3 regions of the Paenarthrobacter sp. genome follow, and region 2 is predicted to be linked to each of the others. Evidence: predicted binding sites of a transcription regulator. Region 2 holds the regulator's gene; each other region holds the start of a gene.
The links. The regulator HrcA, encoded in region 2, represses chaperone genes, less so after heat shock. The targets are predictions, from matches to a motif close to TTNGCACTCGNNNNNNNCGAGTGCNAA.
Positions count from the first base shown of each region.

Region 1: the regulator HrcA is predicted to act here: its motif matches at 2,886-2,912, upstream of groL (chaperonin GroEL).
Region 3: the regulator HrcA is predicted to act here: its motif matches at 3,806-3,832, upstream of groES (co-chaperone GroES).

Region 1 is NZ_JAPSHI010000004.1:3,069-12,953, reverse strand. Features, by position in the region: gene RIF72_RS04510 (ribonuclease HI family protein) at 1-842, opposite strand, end outside; gene groL (chaperonin GroEL) at 1,077-2,702, opposite strand; gene RIF72_RS04500 (cold-shock protein) at 3,027-3,230, opposite strand; gene RIF72_RS04495 (LytR C-terminal domain-containing protein) at 3,402-4,022, opposite strand; gene RIF72_RS04490 (DUF3263 domain-containing protein) at 4,072-4,407, opposite strand; gene RIF72_RS04485 (uracil-DNA glycosylase) at 4,513-5,283, shown strand; gene RIF72_RS04480 (siderophore-interacting protein) at 5,358-6,197, shown strand; gene RIF72_RS04475 (threonine/serine exporter family protein) at 6,256-7,743, opposite strand; gene RIF72_RS04470 (peptidoglycan bridge formation glycyltransferase FemA/FemB family protein) at 7,771-9,087, opposite strand; gene RIF72_RS04465 (peptidoglycan bridge formation glycyltransferase FemA/FemB family protein) at 9,199-9,885, opposite strand, start outside.
Region 2 is NZ_JAPSHI010000028.1:32,990-42,577, reverse strand. Features, by position in the region: gene lepA (translation elongation factor 4) at 1-1,311, shown strand, start outside; gene hemW (radical SAM family heme chaperone HemW) at 1,312-2,541, shown strand; gene RIF72_RS16930 (DUF4870 domain-containing protein) at 2,570-2,983, opposite strand; gene RIF72_RS16925 (DUF3097 family protein) at 3,107-3,958, opposite strand; gene hrcA (heat-inducible transcriptional repressor HrcA) at 4,151-5,158, shown strand; gene dnaJ (molecular chaperone DnaJ) at 5,211-6,338, shown strand; gene RIF72_RS16910 (16S rRNA (uracil(1498)-N(3))-methyltransferase) at 6,341-7,114, shown strand; gene RIF72_RS16905 (GerMN domain-containing protein) at 7,160-8,032, opposite strand; gene RIF72_RS16900 (PhoH family protein) at 8,456-9,538, shown strand; gene ybeY (rRNA maturation RNase YbeY) at 9,535-9,588, shown strand, end outside.
Region 3 is NZ_JAPSHI010000001.1:394,571-404,455, reverse strand. Features, by position in the region: gene RIF72_RS01840 (GTP-binding protein) at 1-1,109, shown strand, start outside; gene ykgO (type B 50S ribosomal protein L36) at 1,148-1,270, shown strand; gene RIF72_RS01830 (shikimate 5-dehydrogenase) at 1,296-2,108, shown strand; gene RIF72_RS01825 (class I SAM-dependent methyltransferase) at 2,122-3,351, opposite strand; gene RIF72_RS01820 (hypothetical protein) at 3,419-3,781, shown strand; gene groES (co-chaperone GroES) at 3,973-4,269, shown strand; gene groL (chaperonin GroEL) at 4,354-5,967, shown strand; gene RIF72_RS01805 (LuxR C-terminal-related transcriptional regulator) at 6,139-7,773, shown strand; gene RIF72_RS01800 (NAD(P)-binding domain-containing protein) at 8,085-9,182, shown strand; gene RIF72_RS01795 (acyltransferase family protein) at 9,399-9,885, shown strand, end outside.

The DNA of each region.
Region 1 (9,885 bases), on a different contig from region 2:
CGTGTCCAGAACCTGCCCGAGCTGCCGATCTCCGCGAAGTCGGGGTGCAGCAGCACACCGATCCTGCCAATGTCCGCCCGCACGTCCGGCCTGAGCAGTTCCCGTTCCAACGCCAGGACCGTGTCCTCAGCTGACAACTGCTGCGCCGAGGCGTCATCTTCCAGTTCGCTGAAGAGATCGGCTTGGCCAAAGATGCCCGACTCGCCAAAGAGTGCCGGCTCAAAGTGCGGCCGGGAGCTGCGATCAGTCTTCGCGGGCGCCGAACCAGCGCTTGCCGACGAGACGCTGGCGGCAGCGTTTGCAGGGATCGGCTCAGCAGAACGGGTTTGTGCTGCCTGTGCTTCCATCTGCGGCTGAGAAGCGCGCTGCTCCTGCGCGCCAGGGAACCCGGGACCCGCACGGTGCGCTACGCCCTGCTGGTAGGCCGTGGCAACGGCGCGTGCACGCTCATCGGCGGCCTCGTTGAGGTCATGGCCGGCATGGCCCTTGACCCATTCGAAGGTGTATTTGCGGCCTACGATCGCTTGGTCGATGTCCTTGAGAAGGTCTACATTCAGCACGGGCTTTCCGTCGGCCTTACGCCAGCCCTTTCGCTTCCATCCCGGCATCCACTTGGTGATGCAGTTGATGACGTACTGACTGTCGCAAAGGATCAGCAATTCTTCTTGTGGCACGTGGGCCGTGGACCTGAACAGGTCGAGGACGGCCATCAATTCGCCCTGGTTGTTGGTACCGTGCGGCCAACCCCCTGCACGCCAACAGGAGTCGTCAACATACCAGGCCCAACCGGCCGGCCCAGGATTACCGAGGGCGGACCCATCGGCGGCAGCAATAATCGTCATGACGTTAATCCTGCCAGACCCCACCGACACTGAAACCGTGATAATACCCAAGTAAGTCGCAGTACAGGTCGTTACGGCCGCTCAAAACGGCCTGATCTGCTACCTAATTGGGCAAGCCCGGACGGTCCAGCTTTGACGTGGCAACAAAACAGCGGCCCCCACCAAAAGGTGAGGACCGCCGTCGTGATGCTGTTCAGCGTGATGCCGGGGGCTGTATCGCTACAGCAGGGAGGCCTAGAAGCCGCCCATGCCACCCATGTCGTCGCCACCGGGAGCCGGAGCGTTCTTCTCGGGCTTGTCGGCAACTACAGCCTCGGTGGTCAGGAAGAGACCAGCGATGGAAGCAGCGTTCTGGAGAGCCGAACGGGTGACCTTTACGGGGTCGTTGACGCCGGCAGCCAGAAGGTCTTCGTAGACACCCGTGGCAGCGTTCAGGCCGTGGCCGGAAGGCAGGCCGCGAACCTTGTCCACCACAACGCCCGGCTCGAGGCCAGCGTTGAAGGCGATCTGCTTCAGCGGTGCGTCGATGGCAACCTTGACGATGTTGGCACCGGTTGCCTCGTCACCCTGCAGGGTGAGGTTGGCGAATGCCTTTGCGCCTGCCTGGATGAGGGCAACGCCACCACCGGCAACGATACCTTCTTCAACAGCAGCCTTAGCGTTGCGGACTGCGTCCTCAATGCGGTGCTTGCGTTCCTTGAGCTCAACTTCGGTTGCGGCACCGGCCTTGATGACTGCAACGCCGCCGGCCAGCTTGGCCAGGCGTTCCTGCAGCTTCTCGCGGTCGTAGTCGGAGTCGGAGTTCTCGATTTCGGCACGGATCTGGGCCACGCGGCCTGCGATCTGCTCGGCGTCGCCGGCACCTTCGACGATGGTGGTTTCGTCCTTGGTGACAACAACCTTGCGGGCGGTGCCGAGGAGTTCCAGGCCGGCGTTTTCGAGCTTGAGGCCAACTTCTTCGGAGATGACCTGGCCACCGGTGAGGATGGCGATGTCGGCCAGCTGAGCCTTGCGGCGGTCACCGAAGCCCGGAGCCTTGACGGCTACGGACTTGAAGGTGCCACGGATCTTGTTGACGATCAGGGTGGCCAGGGCCTCGCCCTCGATGTCTTCGGCGATGATCAGCAGCGGCTTGTTGGACTGCATGACCTTCTCCAGAACCGTGACGAGTTCCTTCACGTTGGAGATCTTGGAGTTGACGATCAGGATGTACGGGTCTTCGAGGACCGTTTCCTGACGCTCTGCGTCGGTGACGAAGTAAGCAGAGATGTAACCCTTGTCGAAGCGCATGCCTTCGGTGAGTTCGAGCTCAAGGCCGAAGGTGTTGGATTCCTCGACCGTGATGACGCCTTCCTTGCCCACCTTGTCCAGGGCCTCGGCGATGAGGCTGCCGATTTCCGGGTCACCGGCGGAGATGGAAGCCGTAGCTGCGATCTCTTCCTTGGTTTCGATTTCCTTGGCGGAGGCCAGCAGTTCGCTGATGACTGCCTCAACAGCCTTCTCGATACCGCGCTTAAGGGACAGCGGGTCGGCGCCGGCGGCAACGTTGCGCAGGCCTTCCTTCACCAGTGCCTGGGCGAGAACGGTTGCAGTGGTGGTACCGTCGCCAGCGACATCATCCGTCTTCTTGGCAACTTCCTTGACCAGTTCTGCACCGATCTTCTCGTAAGGATCGTCCAGCTCGATCTCCTTGGCGATGGAAACACCATCGTTGGTGATCGTGGGGGCGCCCCACTTCTTTTCGAGGACGACGTTGCGTCCACGCGGGCCGAGGGTGACCTTGACGGCGTCTGCGAGGATGTTCAGGCCTCGCTCGAGGCCGCGGCGTGCCTCTTCATCAAATGCAATGATCTTGGCCATAACGGCGGTAGTCCTTTCGGGACAGTCGTTAAGAAGGTACCTATCAGATGGGGTGCCCGCGACGGACGGTCCTTCGTTTGCGGCCTCTGTATGCCCCGCGCTCCGGACCTCACCCCACCAAGGTGTTTCTTGATCCTCCGCCGGTTCACTACCTGCCCGCCGCCGGGGTCAACCGGGCCGGACTTAGCAGTCGAACCATAGGAGTGCTAAATCAATAATTAGCACTCGACCGGGGAGAGTGCAAGCAGAGATGCCACTTTGGTTGATAAACCAAGGGCTTTCAGCCGTGGGCTGAGGGGAATTGGCGTAGACGCCGCAATCGAACTACGCGACGCGGACGCCTTCGGCTTGCGGACCCTTCTGGCCCTCCCCCAGTTCAAACTCAACCCGCTGGCCTTCTTCGAGGGCGCGGAAGCCATCCATCTGGATGGCAGACCAGTGCACAAAGACGTCGTCGCCGGATTCATCCACAGTGATGAATCCGTAGCCTTTTTCGGCGTTGAACCATTTGACGGTTCCCAAAGCCATGATGCCCACACTTTCACAGTAGCCAAGACCGGCAGCCGGGATCTCCGTACCGGAATTAGTCCACTGTAACCACTGTCACCAGCGGCGCGCTGCCGTGGAAGGGCAGGGCATCACTTTTGTTATTGAGGCTTAACCGAGTTGGGGCTTTTCAGCTCGGGAGGGGCCTGATGCCTACTGGTAGCCGGGCCCGGCCACAACCACCAGTGGCTGTTGAACCTCGGGCGTTTCCACGATTGTCTGGATGCCCAGCAAGGTACCCAGCGCCTCCGCGTTGGCCTTCTGCTCCGGAGCGTTGTAGAAGATCACGGATGTTTGCTGCGGCAGTCCGCCCCAGTTTCCTACGGTACTTAGCGCCCAACCGTCGCCCTGGACGAGGCCAGCTACCCGGCCTGCCAAGCCTGCCGTACCGGCGCCGTTATAGACAGCCACTGGAGTGGCCTTGTCCACGGGGGCCGACGATGGAGTAGCGGAAGGAGATTCCGACGGCGTCGGGTCACTGCTGGGTTCGCTGGAAGCGGGGGGCGCGCTGCTGGATTCAGTGGGGGCAACGGACGGTGCCGCAGACGTTTGCAAGGGTGCCGGCGTCGTGGTGTTCGACGAAGCGCTGGGTGCTACCAGCCCAAGGTTGGGGAGGATCAGGAAGGCCACCAGTCCAAGCACCAAGGCCACTGCCCCGACGGTCAGGACCGGCCACAGGGTGGGGCGTGCAGTCTCTTGGGCGTCGCGATGAACGCCCTGGCGGGACGTGTTCTGCGGAACCTGGTCGAATTCGTCCTTGGCATATTTGGTCATGGTGAAGCGATGTCCTTGCTGGTTGCTGCTGACAGATCAGCCTGGCGATTTACGCGTCGGACCCCAAGCGACGTGCAGTCCTCGCACGCTGGCGGGACGTACGTAGTCTACGCAGTCTCTTGACGAGCATGGGATCGTGGGCCAACGCGTCCTCGGTATCCATGAGCGCGTTCAGGATTTGGTAATAGTGCGTGGCGGAGAGATCGAACAGCTCACGGATAGCCTGTTCCTTGGCTCCGGCGTACTTCCACCATTGCCGCTCCAGCGCCAACATCTGCTGGTCCCGCTCGCTCAACGGCGAGTCACTGCGGGTCTCGGCCGCGAGGTCCTCAAGGGCAAAGCCTGTTGCCCGCGACGCCATCGGTTCCGGTGCTGGTTCTGCCACGGCACACTCCTTCGACGCTTGATGGGGAAAATGTCCTACCCCCCATGTTACGGGCGAATAACAACGGTGTCATTCGCAGCCGCGCCCCGCACGGGAGACAATGGCGTGGTGACTGGCGTGGATGCACTCTTTGATCTTGAACCGGCTGATGCTGCTGGCCCGGGCTTCGCCGCCCTGCTCAAACAGCCGCTGGAAGAGCTGATGGCTCCCGATTGGGCTGACGCATTGCGCCCTGTCGAGGGCCAGCTCCGTGAGGCACTGGATTATGTCGCGGGTCAATCGGCCAATGGCGCCCAAGTTCTGCCTGCTGCAAAGAACCTGTTGCGCGCCTTCAAACAGCCCCTGGCGGACGTCAAAGTATTGATTCTCGGCCAGGATCCTTACCCGACCCCGGGCCACGCCATCGGGTTGTCCTTCGCCGTTTCCCGCCCTACCCGCCCCATCCCTCGGAGCCTCGCCAACATCTACCGCGAACTCCACGACGACCTCGGCCTTCCGCCCCGCGTCCACGGCGACCTCAGCGCCTGGACGGAGCAAGGCGTCCTGCTCCTGAACCGTGTCCTCAGTGTCGAAGCGGGAAATGCCGGCTCCCACCGCGGCAAAGGGTGGGAGGCCATCACGACGGCGGCGGTCACCGCCGTCGCCAATCGCACCGACGGAGCGGGGCGCCAAAGTCCGCTGGTGGCAATCCTGTGGGGAAAGGACGCCGAGGGCGTGGTGCCCCTGCTGGGCGGGGCGCCTTCCATCGTCTCAGTCCATCCGAGTCCGCTCTCTGCATCACGAGGATTCTTCGGCTCCAAGCCCTTCAGCCGGACCAACGAACTACTGATTGGCTTGGGGGCTGAACCCATTAATTGGGAATTGCCTGTTCTGTAGTCCTGTTCCGCCGGGTCCGTAACCTTCGACTCATACCCAGCCGATGCGCAGGAAATTAGCTTAGGCTTACCTTCATGACTGCTCTCCCCGTCACTTCGTCCGCCTCACGCAAAACCCGCCCGCAGGTCAACCTGACCGTCCTGCGAAATGAACGCCTCTCGCCTCATATGGTGCGCATCGTGGCGGGAGGACCTGGTTTCAGCGACTACACGAACAACGAATACGTGGACCGTTATATCAAGATTGTGTTTCCCCAGCCGGGTGTCGAGTACGAACTCCCGATGGACTTGTGGGCCATCCGCGACACCATGCCCCGTGAGCAGTGGCCCCACACCCGCACGTACACCATCCGCTGGGTAGACCTGGAAGCACAGGAGCTGGCTATCGACTTTGTGGTGCACGGCGATGAAGGACTGGCCGGTCCCTGGGCTGCCGCTGCCAAGCCCGGCGATTCGCTGATCTTCACAGGTCCGGGCGGTGGGTACAACCCCTCCCCCGATGCCGATTGGTACTTGTTCGCCGGCGACGACGCCGCGATACCGGCCATCGCAGCCTGCGTCGAGGTTCTTGCTCCCGAAGCCCGCGGAACCGTGTTCCTTGAGGTGGATAGCGAGGCCGACATTCTTCCGATTTCCGCCCCTGCCGGTGTGGAGTTGCACTGGCTCTTCCGCAAGGGCGTTCAAGCGGGCTCCAGCGAACTGCTGCTCGAAGCCCTCCGTGCCACTGAATGGTTGCCGGGACGCGTGGACGTCTTCGCCCACGGCGAGCGGGGCTACATGAAGGCACTCCGCGAGATCTTCTTCGTGCAGCGCGGCTTGGAGCGCTCTCAGGTCTCGCTGTCCGGCTATTGGGCACAGGGTCGCGTGGAGGAAGTCTTCCAGGCTGAGAAGAAGCTCCCAGTGGGACAGATCTAGCCGCAGTCGTTAAAGCCGAACGGCGCCGCCTCCTGGCGGCGCCGTTCGCTTGGTTTCATTAGCGTCTGCGTACCCTGCGCCGTTCGTTGCTGGACAGGCCCTTCGTCAGGGGCCTGGCCAGGTTGTCACCGAGCACGATGCCGGCCGCTACTCCGAGCACAATGGCGCCGGCGTTGAGCATGCCACCTGCACCGAGCAGGATATTGCCACCTTCAACTGTGAGGGCGTACATGGAACGGAAGATCGTCAAACCGGGCAGCAGGATCAGCGCCGCGGGGACGGCCACTACGAGTTGCGGGGCACCCAGCTTGAGCGCCACCACGCGACCCAGCAAGCCGATGACCACCGCAGCGACGGCTGGCGACAAACGGTCGCCGAGGCCGGCTTCGCCCACACCCCACAAAACGAAGAAGCCCACTATGCCCACTGCCGCCGTCGGGAGTAACAGCCGCATTTGCGTCTGCTCGGTGACGCCGATGGCTACAACCGCGATAGCAATAAGGACCGCTTGAATCCACAAGGGATACGCGTCGGGGAATGTCTGGGTGACATCCAGGACTGCACTGCCCATCAGCGTTCCTACGACCACGGCTACGCCAATTCCCGCAACGATCGCACCGAAGGTGAGTAAAGTCGAGAGAAACCGGCCCGCTGCCGTTACCGGGAAGCCGTTGATGGCGTCTTGTACTGAGGACACGAGACGACCTGTCGGGAGCAACAGCAGGATTCCACCCGCCACCACAATGGATGGCGCAATTTCCACACCCGCCCAACGCAGCATCAGCGCGATGAAGGTGACCAGGAACGCGCACGCCATGGTGTTGAAGAAGTCAGCCGTCCGCCATCTGGCAAGTTGCCGGGAGAGGAGGCTGATGAGGATGTTGGAAGCAAAAGCGACCGCGGACGCACCGATGCCCCCGCCGAGGACGCCCACGAATACTGCAGCGAAGATGCCGAAGGCCATGGTGACCATCCACCGTGGGAAGGGTTTGGCACTGCGGATGATTTCATTCAACCTGCGCACAGCTTCGTCACGGCCCACTCCACCTGCCACGATGTCCGTGACCAATTGGTGAACTTGGGCAAGGCCGGCGTAATTGTTGGTCCACGAGCGCACCACGCGGAGCAGCGTGACGGGCGTCTGGTCCTTGGGCGCGTAGTTGATGGCCACCGACTGGTTGGTGATGTCCACTTCAACGTTCTTCAGGCCAAGGGCGGCGGTGACCGCAATCATGCTGGTCTCCACCTCAAGGGCACCCGCACCGTAACGGAACATGACTTCAGCAAGATGAAGAGCGAAATCGATGGTCTTCCTGGCCGATGCGTCCACACCCACGACTTGGATGGTGGGGTTGGCGTAGGGACTTCCGGCCAACCGGTCCACGATGTTCATGGGTGCCGTCGGCGGGCTGTCACCTTGAACCAAGCGCATCAGCATGCGTTTGGCGTTGACATTCTGCCGGACCTGGGACGGCCGCAACGGCTGGGTCTTGGGCAACCCGTCGGTATGGGGCCTGTTGGCGGACCCGTCGGGGCGTTCAGTCACGCGGTGATCCTCCCTTGGCTTGTGTGATTAGCGATTCCTCCGAAGTTTTCCTACTACCGGCAATTTCTCAAGTGGCAATCGTCCCAGTACTGTCTGGGCGGCCCCTGCAAGCTTCCTGACCGCACGGTAGCCGTGGAAGACGAGCGGGTTCACCGGTGCTACGAAATCGCCCACCAGTTGGACAACCTCGCCACCGAAGCCCTTCTTGAATTCGTACCCGCCGTGCCCGGTCTCGTCCTGGCCTTGGATGCCGAACGTGCCGTAGAAGTTGTAGCGCGAGTAACCATTGTTCAGGGCGTGCAGCATCATGCCCCAATACAATGACGTGGCGCCGTTGAAGTAGATGTAATCCTGAACCGTGCCACCAATAACGCACACCAGTTCGTCACCGGAGCAGGCAAAATGGATGGCAGCCACCGTAGCGACACCTACGGAATCGGGGAAACGTTCGATGTCCTTGAGGCTGCGCTCGTAGCTGTCCACGAGGTCCTGGACAACTTTGACACGGTTGGCCTTCTTCTTGCTGCCGGTCTCCTCGACCTCACGCTTGAGGTCTGCCAAAGTCTTGGATTCAGCATCCAGGCGCTCCGTTATGGAGGCCCGATATTCGGGAATATTGATCTTGGCCATCATGAGCTTAGTGAACTCGTCCGAAGTATTCCGGAGGAGTTGCTCGTAGTACTCGCGTTCGCGGTACGTGAAGCCCTTCTCATCGCCGGCCGTGCTCAGCGCGTTGTAGAACTCATCCAGCGTTTCCAGCGTGGCCTGTTCCAGGTAGACGCCGTTCTTCTCGGCTTTACGGATGGCCTTGCGGGTGCGGTAGTTCATGCCCATGATGAGCTCTTCGGAATCGGCGATCCCGTCCAGCTGCTTGATGAACATCCAGTTGATGTTGGCGAAGTTCATGTCGAAGCCCTGGTGCTTTAAGCCCAGCCCTTCGAACTCTTTCAGCAGCGGACGGTTATCCTCAACTTCGGGGTGTTCGGCGCCCTCTTCATCACGTGCAATGTACCGGATGTTGGGCGAGATACGCAGCTCTGCAGCCTTCTTAGAGGCTGCGTGCTTTTTCAACTGCTCGACGACGAAGCGCACCACTGTGGGGTCGCTGTAGTCCATCAGGGGTCCCTTGGCGCAATCTGCGGTTTTGTAGCCCAGACGGTTGGACGAGTAGACGAGCTTCCCCGCAGCAATGAGGCTGTCGCCGCGCGTCACGCCAAAAAGCTCAACTTCCTGGCCACGGGCACGCTGGAAGCGCGTGAGGTCCATGGACTGGATGAAGCTGCCCTGAGGGTGTCCCTTGGCGAATGTTTCGAAATCAGCGTCGCTGAGAATCACAAATTCCATGTCGGTTCCAGCCTCGATCGGAGTCAAAGAAATAACCTAACCTAAAAAGTAGAATGCACCCGTTGGTGGCCGGGGCGGGCCTGAAGTTGATTTGCTGGCCGCGGGTGGCGGTCAGTAAAACTGGCCGCCGGTACGCATGGTTTCGAGTCGACGGAAGATGCGTTCCGCGCCCTTAAGCCACAGCTTGTGACGGACAGGTCCCAGGACGAGGTCATAGCAACCGACGAAGTCCGTGACGGTCTTGGTGAAGCTCGTTTTGAACAATCCCATGCCGTACAGGGGGTGGGTCTTGTCCTTGATCCTCGCAGCGGGGGGTGTGCCACAGAAGTCGTATTCCACGCATCCGAGTTCCTGCATGCGCTGGATCGCCGCCCACTGGGCCAGATGGGAGTCACCGTACTGCTTGCGGTTCTGGGTGGAGCCGCCGTCCTTGTACGTTGCTTTGGAGCCGTAGTTGATGACGAAAGCGCCGACACTTGGTGCACCGTCCTCGTGGATGAAGAAGAAGTGTCCCTGGCCGCGGCTGCAGAACTCTTCCCAGAACTTGGAGTAGTAGTCGTAGCTCCGCAGCGGCATGGCGCCCTTGGCGTTTACGGTGTTCTGCATGAGGGCGTAGAGCTTTTTGTACGTCTGCTGGCCTGCCTCTTCCTGGACCACCTCGCACCCCTCGCGTTCTGCCCTGCGGACTGCGTTACGGGCCCTGGAGGAGATACTGCGGAGAACTTCATTGGCGGGAGCGGAGATATCCAGCACGGCCGTGGAGTCGTTGGACTGGATGTTGGGGGCCTTGACCAGACC
Region 2 (9,588 bases):
GGTGTGGAAGCGCTGCTGGACAAAATTGTCCGCGACCTTCCCGCGCCCGTTGGCGATCCCAATGCTCCGGCACGCGCCATGATCTTTGACTCGGTCTATGACACCTACCGCGGCGTGGTCACCTATGTCCGTGTGGTTGACGGCATGCTGCACCCCCGGGAACGCATCCAGATGATGTCCACCAGGGCCACGCACGAGCTCTTGGAGATTGGTGTCAGCTCCCCGGAGCCCACACCGTCCAAGGGCTTGGGCGTCGGTGAGGTGGGATACCTGATCACCGGTGTGAAGGACGTCCGCCAGTCCAAGGTTGGCGACACGGTCACCAACCTGGCCAAGCCGGCATCGGAGTCGCTCAGCGGTTACGCCGATGCCAAGCCGATGGTCTTCTCCGGTCTCTACCCGCTGGACGGAACGGATTACCCGGTACTCCGCGACGCCCTCGAAAAGCTGATGCTCAATGACGCCGCGCTGGTTTACGAGCCCGAGACGTCTGCAGCGCTGGGCTTCGGTTTCCGTGTTGGGTTCCTTGGGTTGCTTCACCTCGAGATCACGCGTGAGCGCCTCGAGCGCGAGTACAACCTGGACCTTATCTCCACGGCTCCCAACGTGGAGTACGAGGTGACCCTGGAGGACAAGAAGGTTATCCACGTCACCAACCCCAGCGAGTACCCCACGGGCAAGATCTCCGAGGTCCGTGAACCAATGGTGTCCGCAACCATCCTGGCGCCCAACGAATTTGTCGGATCCATCATGGAACTCTGCCAGAGCCGCCGTGGCCAGATGCGCGGCATGGACTACTTGTCCGAGGATCGCGTGGAGCTCCGCTACTGGATCCCGCTGGCCGAAATCGTCTTCGACTTCTTCGACCTCCTGAAGTCCAAGACACGCGGCTACGCCTCGCTTGACTGGAAAGCCGACGGCGAACAGGTGGCCGACCTCGTCAAGGTGGACATCCTGCTCCAAGGTGAACAAGTGGACGCATTCAGCGCCATCACCCACCGTGACAAGGCCTACGCCTACGGTGTGATGATGACGGGGAAGCTCCGTGAGCTCATTCCCAGGCAACAATTCGAGGTGCCTATCCAGGCCGCCATCGGATCACGCATCATTGCACGCGAGAGCATCCGGGCCATCCGCAAGGACGTTCTTGCCAAGTGCTACGGCGGTGACATCACCCGTAAGCGCAAACTTCTGGAAAAGCAGAAGGAAGGCAAGAAACGCATGAAGATGGTTGGACGCGTGGAGGTGCCCCAAGAGGCATTCATCGCAGCCCTGACCACTGACGAGTCCAAGGACAAGGCCAAGAAGTAAATGCCCAGCGTCCTACCTCTGGGCGACCCTGCACCTGCGGATGGCATTTTGCCTCCGCAGGTGCTGGCCGGCGTCGAGCACCGCAATTTCGGGCTCTACGTCCATATCCCGTTTTGCGCCGTTCGCTGCGGCTACTGCGACTTCAATACCTATACGGCCACCGAGCTTGGCGGTGGGGCCTCGCAGGATGCTTACGCTACTACGGCGGTATCTGAGCTCGACTTCGCGTCGTTGGCACTGGACGCGTCCGGTTTGCCTCGGCGTCCTCTCAGCACTGTTTTCTTTGGTGGGGGTACTCCCACGCTCCTCCCGGCGGAAGACCTGGCGCGGATCCTGCGCGCCGCCGTCGACCATTGGGGCTTGGAGCCCGGCGCTGAGGTGACAACTGAGGCCAATCCCGATTCTGTGACCCCCGAATCTCTGAAGGTGCTGGCTGATGCCGGATTCACCCGGGTCTCGTTCGGCATGCAATCCGCCGTCCCGCACGTTCTGAAAGTACTGGACCGCACCCATACTCCAAGCCGCGTGCCTCTGGTGGTGCAATGGGCACGTGAAGCGGGCCTTGCAGTGAGCCTGGACCTCATCTACGGCACGCCCGGGGAATCCATGGCTGACTGGCAGCTGTCACTCGAAACTGCGCTCTCATACCAGCCGGATCACATCAGTGCTTATGCACTGATCGTCGAAGACGGTACCAAACTTGCCGCCCAGATTCGACGCGGCGAAGTACCCGGAATCGATGACGACGACCACGCAGCCAAGTACGAGTTGGCGGACAAAATGATCTCCCAAGCAGGATTGAACTGGTACGAGGTCAGCAATTGGTCCCGGACACCGGAACAGGCTTGCCGGCACAATCTTGCCTACTGGCGCGGGGATGACTGGTGGGGCATCGGACCAGGGGCACACTCCCACGTGGGAGGTGTTCGGTGGTGGAATGTCAAGCACCCCACTGCCTATGCGGGACGGTTGGCTGCTGGAAGCTCGCCGGCCGCCGGCCGGGAAACCCTCGACGCTGAAACCCGCGAAGTTGAGCGCATCATGCTCGAAGCGCGGCTCGGAACGGGCTTGTCCGTGGATGCATTGGACGCGATCGGGAGGCATGCGATGGCCGGGCTGATTGCTGACGAGCTGGTGGACCCCGTTCAGGCGTTCAAGGGCCGGCTTGTCTTGACGTTGAAGGGGCGGCTGTTGGCTGACGCCGTAGTCCGCAGGATCCTTCCGGACTAACCGCAGCGCCCGCCCGAAAGGGGCGGGGCTACTTTATCCAGCGCAGGTTGACCTTGTAACGGTGAGGTTGCCCGTGGTTTACCCGGATTCCGGCCGAGACTGAGAAGCACGTCAGGGCCACCCAAATGGCTGTGGCAATCACGGCGAAGATGTTGCCCACAACCGGCAGCAGCACCAGAATGTTGGCCAGCACTGCGGCGATGGTGGGAGGCAACGTGAAGTTCAGCGCCTCTTTGGATTCCTGCGCGGTGAACGGCCCGCGATCCCGGAAAATCAAGTAGATCAGAAGGGATGGCAGGCATCCCAGGATGCCGCCAAAGTGGGCCAGCGTAGCCCACTGCCTGTCTTCGCTGGCCGTTAACGGGAGTGCGTTGGCAGGCGCGCCATGGTACTGGGGCCGGCCTGCGGCGCTACCCGGTTCTTCAGGAGCGTTATCTGCCACGGTGTCTTCCCTTTGCTTTAAAAGATGCTGCGGTATTGCTGTCCCAGAATACCGGCCCCAACGTAGTTCCCGGGACCAACGCCCCGTTGACACGGTAGTTGCTGTTCCTTCATGGACGTCGCCTCAAGGAACTGTCAGGAAGTCGATGACTTCTTCGACACGGCCCAGGAGTGAGGCTTCAAGGTCGGCATAAGTTCGAACCGCTCCGAGGAGCCGCTGCCAGCCCAAGCCTATGTCCTCTGCGGTATCGTGGGGCCAGCCGAAGGCTGTGAGGATTCCTGTCTTCCAATCGATCCCTCGTGGAACGGCAGGCCAAGCCTCTATGCCCAGGACCTTTGGCCGGATGGCCTGCCAGACGTCCACATAGGGGTGGCCGACAATCAAAACGTTTCCTGCCGCTCCGGGCACCGTCATTGCATCGGCGGCGATGCGCGACTCTTTGGACCCGGGGACAAGGTGGTCCACCAGGATGCCAAGGCGGCGGCCCGGGCCAGGATTGAAGGCAGCGATGGCTGACTTCAGGTCGTCAACGCCATGCAAAGGCTCCACGACGATGCCCTCCACACGGAGATCGTCACCCCAGACCTTCTCGACGAGCTCGGCGTCGTGCTTTCCTTCCACCCAAATGCGGCTGGCCTTTGCCACCTGGGCACGTTGGCCTTGTACCCTCACGGATCCGGACGCTGTCCGGCTGGAAGGAGCGGCAGAGGCGGCAGGACGGGCGGCAGGGGGCATTAGCCGGATGGCCTGCCCCTCCAGAAGGAACCCGAATCCCAACTGGAATGACTTGATCTTTCCACGCCTGTCTTCAAGGGAGACAACGTGCATTCCGCCTGATTTCTCAACACGAGTGACTTCGCCCACCCAGCCCGACTGCACGTCTTCGAGGACCATTCCCCGCTGTACGGCCACTTCCGGCAGCTGGTTTTTGCTGGGAGCGGACAGATCCTGCGGGCCCCAATTGTCGAAAGCCAAGGGATTCCTACCTTTTGTGCGGGTTTATGGCGCGGGCCGAAGCCGGCCACGGGAGGTTTCAATGCTAGCAACGGGGTGGCTCATACTAGACTTGTTAGCACTTGGGCATGTTGAGTGCTAAGTGTGGTGGTCCGGTTGAGATCCCGCGTTGACCGGTCGCAGGGACCAAGGTAGTCGTCAGGAGGTGGAGCAATGAGTGAGCCGCGCAAGCTTGAGGTGCTGCGTGCCATCGTTGAGGATTACGTGCATTCCAGGGAACCTGTTGGATCGAAGGCCCTCGTGGAGCGTCACCATCTTGGCGTCTCCAGTGCCACCATCAGGAACGACATGGCTGTCCTGGAAGAGGAAGGCCTGATTGCAGCGCCCCACACCAGCGCGGGCCGAATCCCAACGGACAAGGGCTACCGCCTTTTCGTTGACCGCATTTCCCAAGTCAAACCGCTTTCGGCTGCCGAACGCAGGGCGATCCACTCGTTGCTTGAAGGCCCGGATGATGTTGATGACATCCTGGAGCGAACTGTAAGGCTCCTGTCGCAGCTGACCAACCAAGTGGCCGTCGTGCAGTATCCGCATTCCAACCGTGCTCTGGTCCGGCACGTGGAATTCGTCTTGTTGGCCCCAAAACAGGTGCTTGTGGTCCTCATTGCGGATACGGGCAGCGTTGGGCAGAAGGTCATCGACGCCGGCTCTGACGTGAGTAACGAGGCGCTGATGCTCCTGAGGTCGCGCTTCCTCGGCAGCATCGCCGCCACCCAGCTGGCTCTTTTGCCCCAAGTGCTTCCTTCGGTAGTCGCCTTGTGTCCGCCGGAGCTCCGCAGCGTGGCGCAGACGCTGGCTCAGGGGTTGCAATCACTCAGCGACACCAGCCGTGAAGAGCGCATCCTGATGGCAGGAACCGCCAACCTGGCCCGCTCCAATGTGGACTTCCCGTTGAGCATCGGTCCTGTGCTGGAGGCTCTCGAGGAACAAGTTGTCATGCTCCGGTTGTTGTCTGACATGGGGGATGATCCCCGCGGCGTCACCGTGAGCATTGGACGTGAGAATCCGTACGACGGACTGGCTGAGGCGTCCGTCGTAGCTACGGGCTACGGCTCCGGCGCGAAAGTGGGGATTCTCGGTCCGACACGCATGGACTATCCCACCACCATGGCAGCCGTACGCGCCGTGGCCCGTTACCTTTCCCGCATTCTCGGCGGTTGAACAAGCCGGTCCGAGGAAAAATCCGCAGTACAACAAGGAAGAGATACCGACTTTGAGCAGCCACTATGACGTTTTGGGAGTCTCGCCGGAAGCCACCGGGGAAGAGATCAAAAAGGCGTACCGCAAGTTGGCGCGGAAACTGCACCCCGACGTAAACCCCGGTGAAGATGTCGCGGAACAGTTCAAGGCCGTGACCCACGCTTACGAAGTGTTGTCAGACCCCCAGAAGCGCCGGGTCTACGATGCCACTGGCAATGAGAACGGCACCGACAACGGTTTCGGTGGCGGCTACTCCGGTCAGGGTTTCGCGTTCCAGGACATCTTCGACACCTTCTTTGGTGGCGGCGGCGGCCACGGTGGTCCCGCCTCGCGTGTCCGTCGCGGCCAGGACGCACTCATCAGCGTCCGCATCGACCTCAAGGACGCGGTGTTCGGCGTAAACAAGAAGCTTGAAGTGGACACTGCTGTGGTTTGCCCCACCTGTGACGGCAGCTGCTGCCGCCCGGGCACCCACCCGGAACGCTGTGACATTTGCGGTGGCAGTGGCCAGGTACAGCGGGCCGTCCGATCCATTCTTGGTCAGGTCATGACCACTGCACCTTGTGGTTCCTGCGAGGGCTTTGGCACGGTCATTAAGGACCCTTGCAACGAGTGCAATGGACAGGGCCGAATCCGTAGCCGCCGTTCCCTCACCATCAAAGTACCGGCAGGCGTCGCAACCGGTACTCGCATCCAGTTGTCCGGGCAGGGCGAAGCAGGTCCCGCAGGTGGTCCCGCCGGTGATCTCTACGTCGAAATCCGGGTCAACAACGATTCCATGTTCATGCGTGAAGGCGATGACCTTCATGCCACGCTCAGCGTTCCCATGACGGCGGCGGCACTTGGTACAGAGCTGCAGCTGGACACCTTCGACGGCGCGCAGGATATCGACGTGAAGGCTGGCACGCAGTCGGGCGAGGTCATTACCCTCCGCGGCCTGGGCGTCACGCACCTCCGTGGTTACGGACGAGGCGACCTCAAGGTGCACCTGCACGTGGAGACGCCAGGCAAGCTCGACCCTGCCCAGGAAGAACTCTTGCAGCAACTCGCCAAGCTGCGCGGTGAGCAGTTCACCGAAGGAAAGCTTGTGGCAAGCGGCGGCATGTTCGCGAAGCTGCGGGACAAGCTGGGTAACCTGTAGCGGTGAGCAATCCCGTTTTCTTTACAACGGCGGGTAGCCTCGACCAGGTGATTCCGGGCTCCACTTTCGTGCTGGATGGTCCTGAGGCCCGTCATGCTGTCACGGTCAAGCGCCTGGCTGTGGGTGAGCCGGTGGACCTGGCGGATGGATCGGGCGTGCGGCTGATAGGCACCGTAGTCGACGCCGGATCAAGCAGCTTGACCGTTAAGGCATCCGAGGTGGTCCACGAGGAGCAGCCCGAAATCCGGTTGGTGCTGGTTCAGGCCCTTGCTAAAGGCGACCGCGATGAACTTGCCATCGAGACGGCCACGGAACTAGGAATTGATGCCGTCATTCCTTGGCAGTCCGAACGAGCAATCGTGCGTTGGAAGGGCGAAAGGGCTGCTAAAGCCCACGCGAAGTGGCAGTCGGTGGTCACTGCAGCAGCCAAGCAGGCGCGGCGTGCCTGGATCCCTGAGGTGCGAAACATCGTGGACACCTCCGCACTGGCGAAGAGTGTTGCGACCGCTGACTTAGCCATCATCCTGCATGAAGACGCCAAGAACCCCCTGCGGACTGTCCTTGAAAAGTCGGATGCGTTGCCAAATGAGGCTTCAGGTACGCCGCGCGAGGTCCTTTTGATCGTTGGACCGGAGGGCGGAATCTCACCTCGTGAAGTTACACGTCTCAGCGATGCGGGTGCCGTAACGGCCCTATTGGGTCACCATGTGTTGCGGTCGTCGACGGCGGGACCTGCCGCCGTCGTTCTGGCCAGTGACGTTCTGGGCCGCTGGTAACCAGCCCGCAGTTGGACGGACCGGCAGAGTATCCGACCCCGGTCGCTAGCCGACGTTGAACAGGCGGGTATCGGTGCTCGCTTCGATGGTTGCGCCGGCTTCGTCGACCTGTGAAACCCGCAACTCATACTTGCCGGCCTTCAACGTAGCGCTGAAGCTGAAAAGTCCGTATTGTCCCGGTTCACCAGTTGCCTCGGTTTGGCCCGTGAGCAGGCTGGTCTTTTCGCCTTTGCTGTTCTCTTGGAGGATCTGCCAGCTGACGGGCCGTGAGCTGTCCGTGCTACGGCCGTTGAACTTCACGACGCCGGCCGGCAAGGACGTTTCTTCCTGCGGATCGATTATCCAGAGCGGCGCCACCAGCGATGCGTTCCGTTCCATGGGCTGGCCGAGCTGCACCTGCCCGAACGCCATGTAGTCCTTGTGTCCGTCAACCAAAATGACAACCTGGATTTGCTGGCCCGAGTTTATGACTCCCGACGACGAGGCTGCTGCCGTAGCCGTGTAGACCAACTGCTGAACGGCGCGATGCGCCATTCCGGCGTCGAGGTTCGAATTGAAAGCGTCCCGGGAGATATCAACGGTAATTACGTTTTTACCGGAGATCGAGGTGGCAAGACTCTCCGGATCCTGCCAGGGCGTAAAGAAGTCGTGATCCAAAGGCTTTTCAGACATCATGATCCGGAGCGCGGTGGTTACGGGGTTCCCGTCGCTGGGAATGTCCCGGAACTCGCGGTAGAGGTAGACCTCTTCCTTGCTGCGTCCGATCCAGTAGACCGGGATCTTGGTGGAGGCCTGCGTGGTCTCCAGGGGAGCGTTGCTGGCCGGGGCATCCTGGACGGTGACCGGTGGCGAACTTATGCTTGATTGGCTATCGCCGCCATTGGCTATGCACCCGGTCAGCAAGAGGACAGAAAACATCGCTGGCACGGCGATGACGGACCTCGTCCGCCTGTGCGCGCCGCTCCGGATGCTTACTGGCTTTGCGATGGGTTTCCTGCCTTAACGTGTCTCTTGGCGGCCGCAGCCGCCGGGGCCGGACCACAGGGTGCTGATCCCACCCGCTATGCCAGCTTGGCACATCGTCGACGGCGGTCGGCCGGGATTGGGTTGCCGGACGTCAACTGAAACAGGATTGATACCCGCTTGATGCAGAGTTGAGACAATATGTCTGACGTGACGGTGCAGGCCCCGAAGATGCCGTCCGCTGAGGTTCATCGCGGGCCGGGCTGGCGTAGGATTGAAGACATTCCGGCATCCGGGCGGCGCCTTTCAGCGGCCACGAATGTCGAATCGATGGAGTAATACGACCAACCGGAGGAGAAAAGGCCTAAGGCCAGCACTATGAGTGAATCTTTGAACGGGCGGCTCAGGACCGGAAACGGCAACCAGCCGCCCACCGAGTTCCCGCACACACTACCGGGTACGCGCACGGAAGTTGTCACGTTCGACAACTCCGACCAAATGGTTCACTCGTTGGGCAGCCACGACGAAGCCTTGCGATACATCGAGGAACAGTTCCAGGACGTCAATTTCCACGTCCGTGGCAATGAACTCTCCATGACCGGGCCTTCCGCAGTCATTCCACGTATCATGCGTCTTTTGGAGGAAGTCCGGGGGCTCGTAGCGAAGGGGACCGTGGTCACTCCGGATATCCTGCAGCAGCTCGTGTCCCTGTTGAGGACGCAGTCCGTTCAGAATCCGGCGGATGTCCTGACGCACAACATCCTGTCCAGCAGGGGTAAGACCATACGGCCCAAAACGCTGAACCAGAAAAACTACGTTGACGCCATTGACGACAACACCGTAATTTTCGGAATTGGTCCGGCAGGTACTGGAAAGACGTACCTTGCGATGGCCAAAGCAGTGCAGGCCCTGCAGACGAAGGAAGTCAGCCGGATCATCCTGACCCGGCCCGCGGTGGAAGCGGGGGAGAGACTAGGCTTCCTCCCCGGCACCCTGAGCGACAAGATCGACCCCTATCTTCGCCCGCTGTATGACGCCTTGCACGACATGATGGATCCCGAGTCCATCCCGCGCTTGATGGCTGCCGGGACCATCGAGGTCGCTCCCTTGGCCTATATGCGCGGACGGACTCTGAACGACGCGTTCATCATCCTCGATGAAGCCCAGAACACCACTCCGGAGCAGATGAAGATGTTCCTGACCCGCCTCGGTTTCGGATCGAAAATGGTGGTCACAGGCGATGTCACCCAGATCGACCTGCCTTCCGGTTCAACATCGGGCCTGCGGATCGTCAGGGAGATCCTGAAGGGGGTCGACGACGTCAATTTCTCCATCCTGGAGGCCGCTGACGTGGTGAGGCACCGATTGGTTGCTGACATCGTCTCCGCCTACAGCACATGGGACGACGCACACCGCACCGACGCCGCAGGAACACAGTACCCACGTGGAGAACGTAAATGAGCATTGAAGTAAACAACGAGTCCGGTGTAGCAGTGGACGAAGCGCAACTG
Region 3 (9,885 bases), on a different contig from region 2:
AGTCAGCCGCTGCCAGGCTCGGCCAAACCCACGCCAATTCCGTGGTGGTCCTACACGATCTTCTGGACGGTTCGCTGGTCCTGCGGCGCATCTATCGGAACGGCCAGCTGTTCGAGCGCGAAACCACGGAATTGGAGCACGGCTGCCTTAGCTGCACCGTCAGGTTGGACGTAGTCCCGACGGCGGAACGGCTCGCCTCATGCGGCTTCGACCACGTGGTCCTGGGTCTCCCGCCCGGCGTCGCGGCCGGGATGGCCGTTACCGAGCTTCGGCGCGGATTGAGCCGCCCGGCGGTAATCGACAACGCCGTGCTGGCCCTGGACCCCGTAGACCTGGACGACCATATCTGGGACCGTCACACGCTGTTCGAATCAGGATTCACGTCCATGCCCACTGATGAGCGCACCAGTGGAGAATTTCTGATCGGCGAGTTCGGGCAGGTGGACACCGTGATGGTGCACCCCGGGCTGGGTGCTGTGCTGACCGGAGACCCTCGCGAAGGCTCCACGCAGTGGCTATTGGGTGTCGAATTGCTTGGCCAGTTGGCGTCCCACGCCAGCGTTGTTGGCGCGGCTGACGACTACCGGCCGGGATGCTTCGACGACGCCGAAGCATCGGCCCGTAACCGGCCCGGCGTCGTGCGTGTGCCCGTCAACGAAGCGAAAGGTTCCTTCCGGACGGTGCTCCATAAAGCGGGTCGACCACTGCATCCTGGACGCTTCCGCGATGCGCTTCCACAACTGGCGGCCGGTACGCACTGGCTGCGTGGCCGTCTGTGGATTGCTTCGGCGCCGAAAACGCGGATCGCCGTCCAGGGAATCGGGCCGCGCGTGTGGCTGGAAAGCACCGGAACGTGGTTGGCCGACTCGACTGAATCCACCCCTGGCCTGTCGCGCCCGGGAAAGGCGGGTGCCGACGTCGACTCTCTCCTGGACTGGCACCCCAGCCATGGCGACCGCGGAACCGTACTGGCCATCACTGGAAGGTCGGAGGACATTGATCCGCAGGAGATCATCGATCTGCTGGACGGTTGCCAACTGACGGAGGCGGAGATGAAACAGGATTTCGGCGTCTGGGATGACCCCTTGGAACTCAGCGACGCCCTCTAGGCCTAAACACCCAACACCCAACACAAAGGAGAAACACCATGAAGGTCAGGAATTCGCTGCGTGCCCTCAAAAAGATCCCCGGCGCCCAGATCGTGCGCAGGCGGGGGCGCACCTTCGTCATCAACAAGAACAACCCGCGGATGAAGGCGCGGCAGGGCTAGCCTAACGGCGTTGTTTAATGGGGGAATGCCAATCCTGAACAAAGACATGTCCCTGTGCATTTCGCTTGCGGCCCGGCCCAGCAATATCGGGACCAGGTTCCACAACTATCTGTACGATCTGCTCGGCCTGAACTTTGTCTACAAGGCATTCGCCCCCGCGGACATCACCCTTGCGGTAGCGGGCATCCGCGGCCTCCCGATCCGGGGCGCTGCGGTGTCCATGCCCTACAAGGAAGCCGTCATCCCCCTGGTTGACGTCATGGATCCGTCGGCTAAAGCCATTGATTCGGTGAACACCATCGTCAATAACCACGGTGTCCTCACCGCCTACAACACGGACTACATCGCGATCGCACGGCTCCTGAAGGACCACCAGGTTCCCAGCAGCCACACTGTGCTGCTTCGCGGTGCCGGCGGCATGGCCAAAGCCGTAGCCGCAGCCCTCCGGGACGCCGGGTTCGCCGCTGTAACCATCGTGGCCCGCAATGAGGGCACCGGCCGTGCGCTCGCAGACCTTTACGGCTTCGGGTGGCAGGACGACGTCAACGGCTCAACCGCGGACCTCATCATCAACGTCACTCCGCTGGGAATGGCGGGCGCGGATGAAACCGCCCAGTCTTTCGACGACGCCACTGTTTCCGCTGCCCAGGTGGTGTTCGACGTCGTGGCACTGCCGTCGGAGACACCGCTCATCACTGCTGCCCGGCAAGCCGGCAAGAAGGTGATTACGGGCGCCGAAGTCATCGCTATCCAAGCCGAGGAACAGTTCGTCCTGTACACGGGCGTGCGTCCGAGCGCTGAGCAGGTGCGTGAAGCCTCGGAATTCTCCCGCCGCTAACTCTTGTGACGCATCAGGTCGTCACTGGCTCCACGACAACAGCCACTCTTTCCTCGCCGATCCTGGTAAGGACCAAGGTGGCCGTTTTTGCATCCTTGCCCTTGGCCGGTTTGGCGGGAAGCAGTTGCTTCCGCAGCTCTTCAGGGGTCACAGCCGTGCCGCGTTTCTTGATATCCAGCACTGTGACGCCGTGGTTCTTCACCCATGCCTTGAGCGCCTTGACGTTGTAAGGCATTACCTCAAGTACCTTGTAGGCGCGGGCGAACGGGGTGTCGTGCAGTGCGGGGGCGCAGATGTAGGCGATGTGCTCGTCCACCAGATGCCCGCCCAGCCGATCTGCGACGTCGGCCACCAGACCTGCGCGGATCACCGCACCATCCGGTTCGTAGAGGAAGCCTTCAACAGGCCCGACGGCGGCTACCGGGCCGCCGTCGAAATCCGCGCCGCTGGTGATTTCAGCGGCGCCCTGGCTCCCAATAACCAGCGCGGCGCGACGCACGCCGGGGCGAGCCACTGCGTTGAACCATAAGGTCACTTCGGTAACGTCGCCGCCCACTGAGACCCACTGGGCTTCGCAGCCTGAGGGCACGGAATCGTGGGGAATGCCGGGTCCCATCTTGACGCCGATGGCGCGCCCCGTGGCTGCCAGGCGCTCCACGAAGGACAGCGGTGGTGAGAAAGCTTCGGGGTCCCAGATCCGCTTGGTGCCGGAGGTTGACGTTGTTCGACGCGCAGGATCCAGCCATACGCCGTCCATCCCGTCCAGCTCCACGGAGGTTGCATCCGCGTGCACCACGGTGGCATGCGGGAAGGGCATGAGATTGATGGTGGCGCAGGCGGCAGTGGTTTCATCCATCTCAACGGCTGTCACCGAAATGTCCATGGAAGCCATCGCCATGGAATCGGCGCCAAGGCCGCAGCCGAGGTCTGCAACGTGGGAGATGCCGGCCTTCGCGAAGCGCTCGGCGTGCCGTGCGGCGACATTCAAGCGCGTGGCCTGTTCCAAGCCGGCTTGGGTGAAGAGCATCTGCCGGGCGAATTCACCGAACTTCGCCTCCGCACGTGTCCGTAGCCGGGATTGCGTGAGCACCGCGGCTACGAGATCAGGGGAATGACCCGCCTTCCGGAGGTCGGCATTGACGCTGAACGAGTCGGCCTCGCGGTAGGGCCCCAAAGAGGCAAGAAGCTCCCATCCTTCAGTTGTCAGCAAGGGCGCGATCTGTTCCTGCGGTGCGTGAGGCATGGGATCAAGCCTAACGGCGCGGTGCTTGACAACGTGACCGGCGGATCAGCCGGATAGGGTTGTTTTCATGGAAGACAACGCAGCCCTGCATCACTCCACCATGACAAAGTTCGCTCGCCCGGCCCTGATCGCGGGGGCAGTGATCGCGGTGGTCTGCATCGGCCTGCTGATCATCATCTTCGCGCTGGATTCCTTCAATGCCGCCACCTATTCCGTCGCCGGCAAGAGCGTTAATGACCCCACGGAAGAAGCGCGGGGCATCCGCGAGCTCTATAGCGGCGCCAGGACTGGTGGAATCATCACGCTGGTGATCTCCGGCGTCGTAGCTGTTGCCGCTGCCGTAGTGCTCTATCTGAACCGTGGCAACGTTCCGTTGGACGAGGACGACGACGGCGAAGACTACGATCTGGACGACCTCACCGGCCGGTGACGGAGGTTCACTCATGACGAAATGCTGGCACTCGCCTTGACCGAGTGCTAACGCTTACATAGAGTCTTGTTAGCACTCTCCCCCGGAGGGTGCTAATCACGCCAAGCGTCTTCCGGCACCGCGACGACGGTTGTACGCTCCGGCACCCTAGTTCTTAGTCCATGAATCAGCTCATGAAAAGGAGAGTCCGAGTGTCGGTCTCGATTAAGCCTCTTGAGGATCGTATTGTTGTTCGCCCGCTCGAAGCAGAGCAGACCACGGCTTCCGGCCTGGTAATTCCGGACTCCGCACAGGAGAAGCCGCAGGAAGGCGAAGTTGTTGCAATCGGCCCCGGCCGCTTCGATGACAACGGCAACCGCGTACCGGTTGACGTAGCTGTTGGCGACGTCGTCATCTACTCCAAGTACGGTGGAACCGAAGTCAAGACCGGCGGCAACGAGTACCTCGTTCTGTCCGCCCGCGACGTCCTTGCGATCGTCGTAAAGTAACTTCCTGGAGCCCCGCACCGCCGTCGCGTTGGAATCATTCCAACCGTCAGCGGTGCGGGTTTTCTGTCTTGAAAGGACACAACCATGGCAAAGCAGCTTGCTTTTAACGATGCTGCCCGCCGGTCTCTTGAGGCCGGTATCGACAAGCTCGCCAACACTGTCAAGGTGACGCTTGGCCCGCGCGGCCGCAACGTCGTGCTGGACAAGAAGTGGGGCGCTCCCACGATCACCAACGACGGCGTGACCATTGCACGCGAAGTTGAGCTTGACGACCCCTACGAGAACCTTGGCGCACAGCTGGCCAAGGAAGTAGCCACCAAGACCAACGACGTCGCCGGTGACGGCACCACCACCGCTACCGTTCTGGCACAGGCACTGGTCAAGGAGGGCCTCCGCAACGTTGCTGCCGGCGCCGCTCCTGGCGAGATCAAGCGCGGCATCGAGGTTTCCGTCGAAGCCGTCGCAGCCCGCCTCCTGGAGAACGCCCGCGAAGTCGAAGGCACCCAGGTTGCCAGCGTCGCAGCCATCTCCGCGCAGAGCGACGAGGTTGGCGAACTGCTGGCTGAAGCGTTCGGCAAGGTTGGCAAGGATGGTGTCATCACCATTGAAGAATCCTCCACCACCCAGACCGAACTGGTCCTCACCGAGGGCATGCAGTTCGACAAGGGCTACCTTTCCCCGTACTTCGTTACCGACGCAGAGCGCCAGGAAGCTGTCCTTGAGGACGCCCTCATCCTGATCAATCAGGGCAAGATCTCCTCGCTGCAGGATTTCCTGCCGCTGCTGGAGAAGGCCCTGCAGGCCAACAAGCCGCTCTTCATCATTGCTGAAGACATCGAAGGCGAAGCCCTCTCCACGCTGATCGTTAACCGTATCCGCGGCACGCTCAACGTTGTTGCCGTCAAGGCTCCGGGCTTCGGCGACCGCCGCAAGGCCATGCTCCAGGACATCGCGACGCTCACGGGCGCCCAGGTTGTTTCGCCGGACCTCGGCCTGACCCTGGACAGCGTTGGCCTTGAGGTACTTGGTACCGCTCGCCGCATCACGGTGACCAAGGACAACACCACCATCGTTGACGGTGCAGGCACGGCCCAGGACGTAGCTGACCGCGTGGCGCAGCTGCGTGCTGAGCTCACCCGGACGGACTCCGACTGGGACAAGGAAAAGCTGCAGGAACGCCTGGCCAAGCTGGCCGGCGGCATCGGCGTGATCAAGGTTGGCGCAGCCACCGAGGTTGAGCTGAAGGAAAAGAAGCACCGCATCGAGGACGCCGTTTCCTCCACGCGTGCAGCCCTCGAAGAAGGCATCGTTTCCGGTGGCGGTTCCGCACTCATCCACGCCCTCAAGGCGCTGGACGAGTCCCCGGCCGTCAAGGCGCTGGAGGGTGACGCAGCAGCTGCTGTTGGCATCGTCCGCCGCGCCCTGGTTCAACCGCTGCGCTGGATCGCCCAGAACGCCGGTTTCGATGGCTTCGTGGTTGTGGCCAAGGTTTCCGAACTGGAAGCCAACCACGGCTTCAACGCCAAGTCCGGCGAGTACGAGGACCTGATCGCCGCCGGCGTGATCGACCCCGTCAAGGTCACCCGCTCGGCTCTCCGCAACGCCGCTTCCATCGCTGCCTTGGTTCTCACCACCGAGACCCTGGTTGCCGAGAAGCCGGCTGAGGAAGAAGACGCACACGCAGGCCACCAGCACTAACAGCCTGTTCCACAAAAGCCCCGGTCGCATTGACCGGGGCTTTTGTTGTTTCCGGGTGGAGTCGTGGCCTGTGTCGCGAGCTATTGTGGGCGTACGACGGCGGCGGTAACCTGACGCTATTACGGCGGCTTGGGTGCGCCATCCGGTCCGTTCCCGGTCGCAGGGTGAGCTATGACAGTTCCGGACACAGATTTGGACTTGGGACGCTCGGCATTCCACGAGCGTCGTTGGCGCGATGCGCTTGAGTGTCTCGCCCGCGCCGATGCCGGGGGCGGTCTTCCTCCGCAGGACATCGAGTTGGCGGCATCGGTGGCGATGTTGCTTGGCTTGAATGCCCAAAGCATCGAGTACCTGGCCAGGGCACACGAGGAATTCCTGACCATGGGGGACACCGACAGCGCGGCGAGGTGCGCCTCTTGGCTTGTCATGTTCCTGATGGACATGGGCGAGCAAGCCCGTGGCAACGGGTGGTTGGCCCGTGCCAAACACTTATTGGAGGGGATGGCGGGTCCTTGTGCCGCCGAGGGGTATCTTCTGATCCCGGCCGCCCTGGGTTTGTTGCGTACCGGAGCCCCTGAAATGGGACAGGGCCTGTTCGCTAGGGCCTTGGAGCTGGGTGCCTCATTCCATGACCAAGACCTCCGCGCCCTGGGCCAGCTTGGTGTAGGCACGTCCCAGGTTTCCCTTGGACATGTGGAAGAAGGGCTGCAAATCCTGGACGAAGTGATGGTTTCGGTTACCGCAGGTGAGATCTCTCCCATTCCTGCGGGCATCATCTACTGCGCCGTCTTGGGCAGTTGCCGTCTGTCACACGATGTCCGCCGCGCCCACGAGTGGACCGCGGCCTTGGAGCGGTGGTGTGGGGAGCGCCCGGACATGGTGATGTTCAGCGGGCAATGTCAGGCATACCGGGCAGAACTTCTCATACTCCATGGAGCGTGGGACGAAGCACTGGCAGTGGCGCGCGCGGCCGAAGGCAGGGTGAGGAAGGGCGATCCGGATGCCACGTTCGGATCCTGGTATCAGCAGGGCGAAGTGTTCCGCCTACAGGGGTTCGTGGAGGAAGCGGCGAAGGCCTACGCTACGGCCGCGGGGACGGGTTTCGAGCCTGTTCCCGGCATCGCACTGCTTCAGCTGGTCCAGAATAAAACCGCCCAGGCGCAGGCCACCATGCGACGCGCGATGGCTGATGCGGACTCAGCCAACCGTCGTCGATTGCTGCCTGCCGCCGTCGATGTTGAACTTGCCGTTGGGGATGTCGCCGCAGCCAGGCTCGCGCTGGACGAATTGGCCGAGCCACTCAACGAGGCAAGCCTGCCGCTGGAACTCGCCCTAGGTGCCCATGCCGCGGCGCAGGTGCTGCTGGCTGAAGGTCAACCCCAGGCAGCCCTGCGCGAGTCGAGACGCGCGTGGCGGACCTGGTACAGCCTCGAAGCTCCCTATCAGGCGGCCCGGTGCAGGGTACTTGCCGGGCGTGCCTGCGCCCTATTGGGTGACCCCGACTCTGCCGACATGGAGTTCGAAGCTGCCAAGGCCGAGTTCGCGGATCTCGGGGCAACCCCGGCTGTAGCCGAAGTCTTGGAACTTACCGGTGAGAAGAACAAGGGCAGCTCCCCACTGACAAGCCGCGAGCTGGAAGTCCTGCGGCTCGTGGCCGGTGGACATGCGAACCGGACTATCGCCAGGGAGCTTTACCTCAGTGAGAAGACCGTGGCACGGCATGTGAGCAACATACTCTCCAAGCTCGCCGTGCCGTCCCGGGCTGCCGCCACAGGCTATGCCTTTGAGCATGGCCTGATCCACTGACGCTGACGCAATGCTATTCCTGCGCAGAATTACCCATGCCCTATTGAGCGATTGGCTCATTTGCCCGACGCGGCGCCAGGCGTCGGCCTCATAGCGTGGCTTTATGAACATTCTTTGATCTTCCGGCTGGTCCCTTGTGGCTGCTGCACACCTTCTACGTCACAGCCTCTGCCGTGATGCTCGTGTGGTGTCTCCGGTATCGCAATGCGCCCGCTGCAGATCGTTTGCCAGGGGCCTTAACGGCAGATGTTCATGAACCACAGCAGGCCCATTAGTCCACCGCAAACCCGCAAAAAATACAGGAGAAGATCATGTCCACAATCCAGAATCGAGTGGTTGACACCATCATCGTGGGAGGTGGCCAGTCGGGACTCGCGCTTGGGTACTGGTTGGCCAAGCAAGGCCGGAACTTCCTCATCCTCGACGAACACCAGAGGCCAGGGGATGCTTGGCGCCAACGCTGGGACTCCTTGCGGCTCTTCACGCCGGCCAAGTATGACGGCCTTCCAGGCTTATCTTTCCCGGGTGACCGGTTGGTCTTTCCCACCAAGGATCAACTGGCCGACTATCTGGAGGATTATGTAGGCCGGTTCGGACTTCCGTTCGTTCCAGGCGTTCGTGTAGATGACATCGGCCGGGACGATGAGGCCTTTGTGCTTAAGGCCGGAGACCGTGAATGGCGTAGCGAAAACGTGGTGATTGCCACCGGCGGGCACCGGATCCCGAAGCTGCCGGCGTTCGCGGGCGAGTTGGATCCAAGCATTCTGCAACTGCACTCGCAGGATTACAAAAACCCCGCTCAGTTGAAGGAAGGCCCCGTGCTGGTGGTGGGACTGGGCAATTCCGGTGCCGAGATTGCCCTTGAAGTTGGCAGCTTCCACCCCACGTTCGTGGCAGGCAAGCCCAGCGCCGAGATGCCCATGCGGCACGGCAGGACTGCTGCACGTTTTGCCCTCCCCGTGGTCCGGTTCCTGGGCCTGCACGTTCTCAACCTCAACACACCCGTGGGACGAAAAGCCGCTCCTGACTTCAAGGCCAAGGCTGCCCCGCTGATCCGCACCAAGACGAAGGACCTGGCCGCCGCGGGTGTCCACCTCAAGCCGAGGCTGGTTGCGGTTGTGGATGGACACCCGGTCTTGGAAGACGGCACGCGGGTGGACGCCGCGAATGTCATCTGGTGCACCGGCTATCACGAGGATTACTCGTGGGTGAACCTACCGGCGTTTGACGATCACGGTGAACCCCGTCAAACCAGGGGAGTGGCTGACGAGGTCCCGGGCGTGTACTTCATCGGCCAGGAGTTCCTGTTCGCGGCCGCTTCGGCAACTTTGCCGGGAGTGTGCAGGGACGCCCGATACCTCGCCAACCGGGTCACTGCGCCGCGTTCCACTGGACTGGTGAACGTGTAATGGCTCACGTTAGGGAGGGGCGTGCCCAGCGGCGGTGTTGACGAGCCCAGGGAGTATCAGCACAGGTCACGCACAGGTTCGGGTGGCACAATGTATGGCTGGACCTGTGCTGATGGGGCTTCGGATGGCGGCCAGGGACACCCTTCCGCATCGGTTGCGCGACTGAAACCGCGTAATATTGACCCTTTGTGCCAGAGCTTTGAGGAACTGCCTAACGTGACGACGCCAACGATTCCAGCCCCTGCCCACCACGGTAGGCGCTCTGCCGGACCCGTTGCAAAGTCTAATTTCCGCCCTGAAATTCAGGGCCTTCGATCCCTCGCAGTCCTGATGGTGGTCAGTTACCACATCTGGATCGGCAGGGTCTCCGGAGGCGTTGATGTCTTCCTCCTGATTTCAGCGTTCCTCATGACCCTCCAGTTCACGGGACGTTATAAACAGGGCCGCCCCATGGACCTTGTGCGCCACTGGCTGCACCTGTTCAGGCGCTTGCTGCCCGCCGTCGTCGTGGTTCTCGTGGGCACTCTCGCAGCAACCTTCGTCTTCCTGCCCGCCACGCGTTGGGTTGAAATTGTCCAGCAAACCTGGGCTTCGCTGTTCTATTTTGAAAACCGGCTGTTGCAGGAGTTGGCGGTGGACTATTACGCTACCGACCACAGCATGGCGAGCCCTGTGCAGCACTTCTGGTCCTTGTCCATCCAGG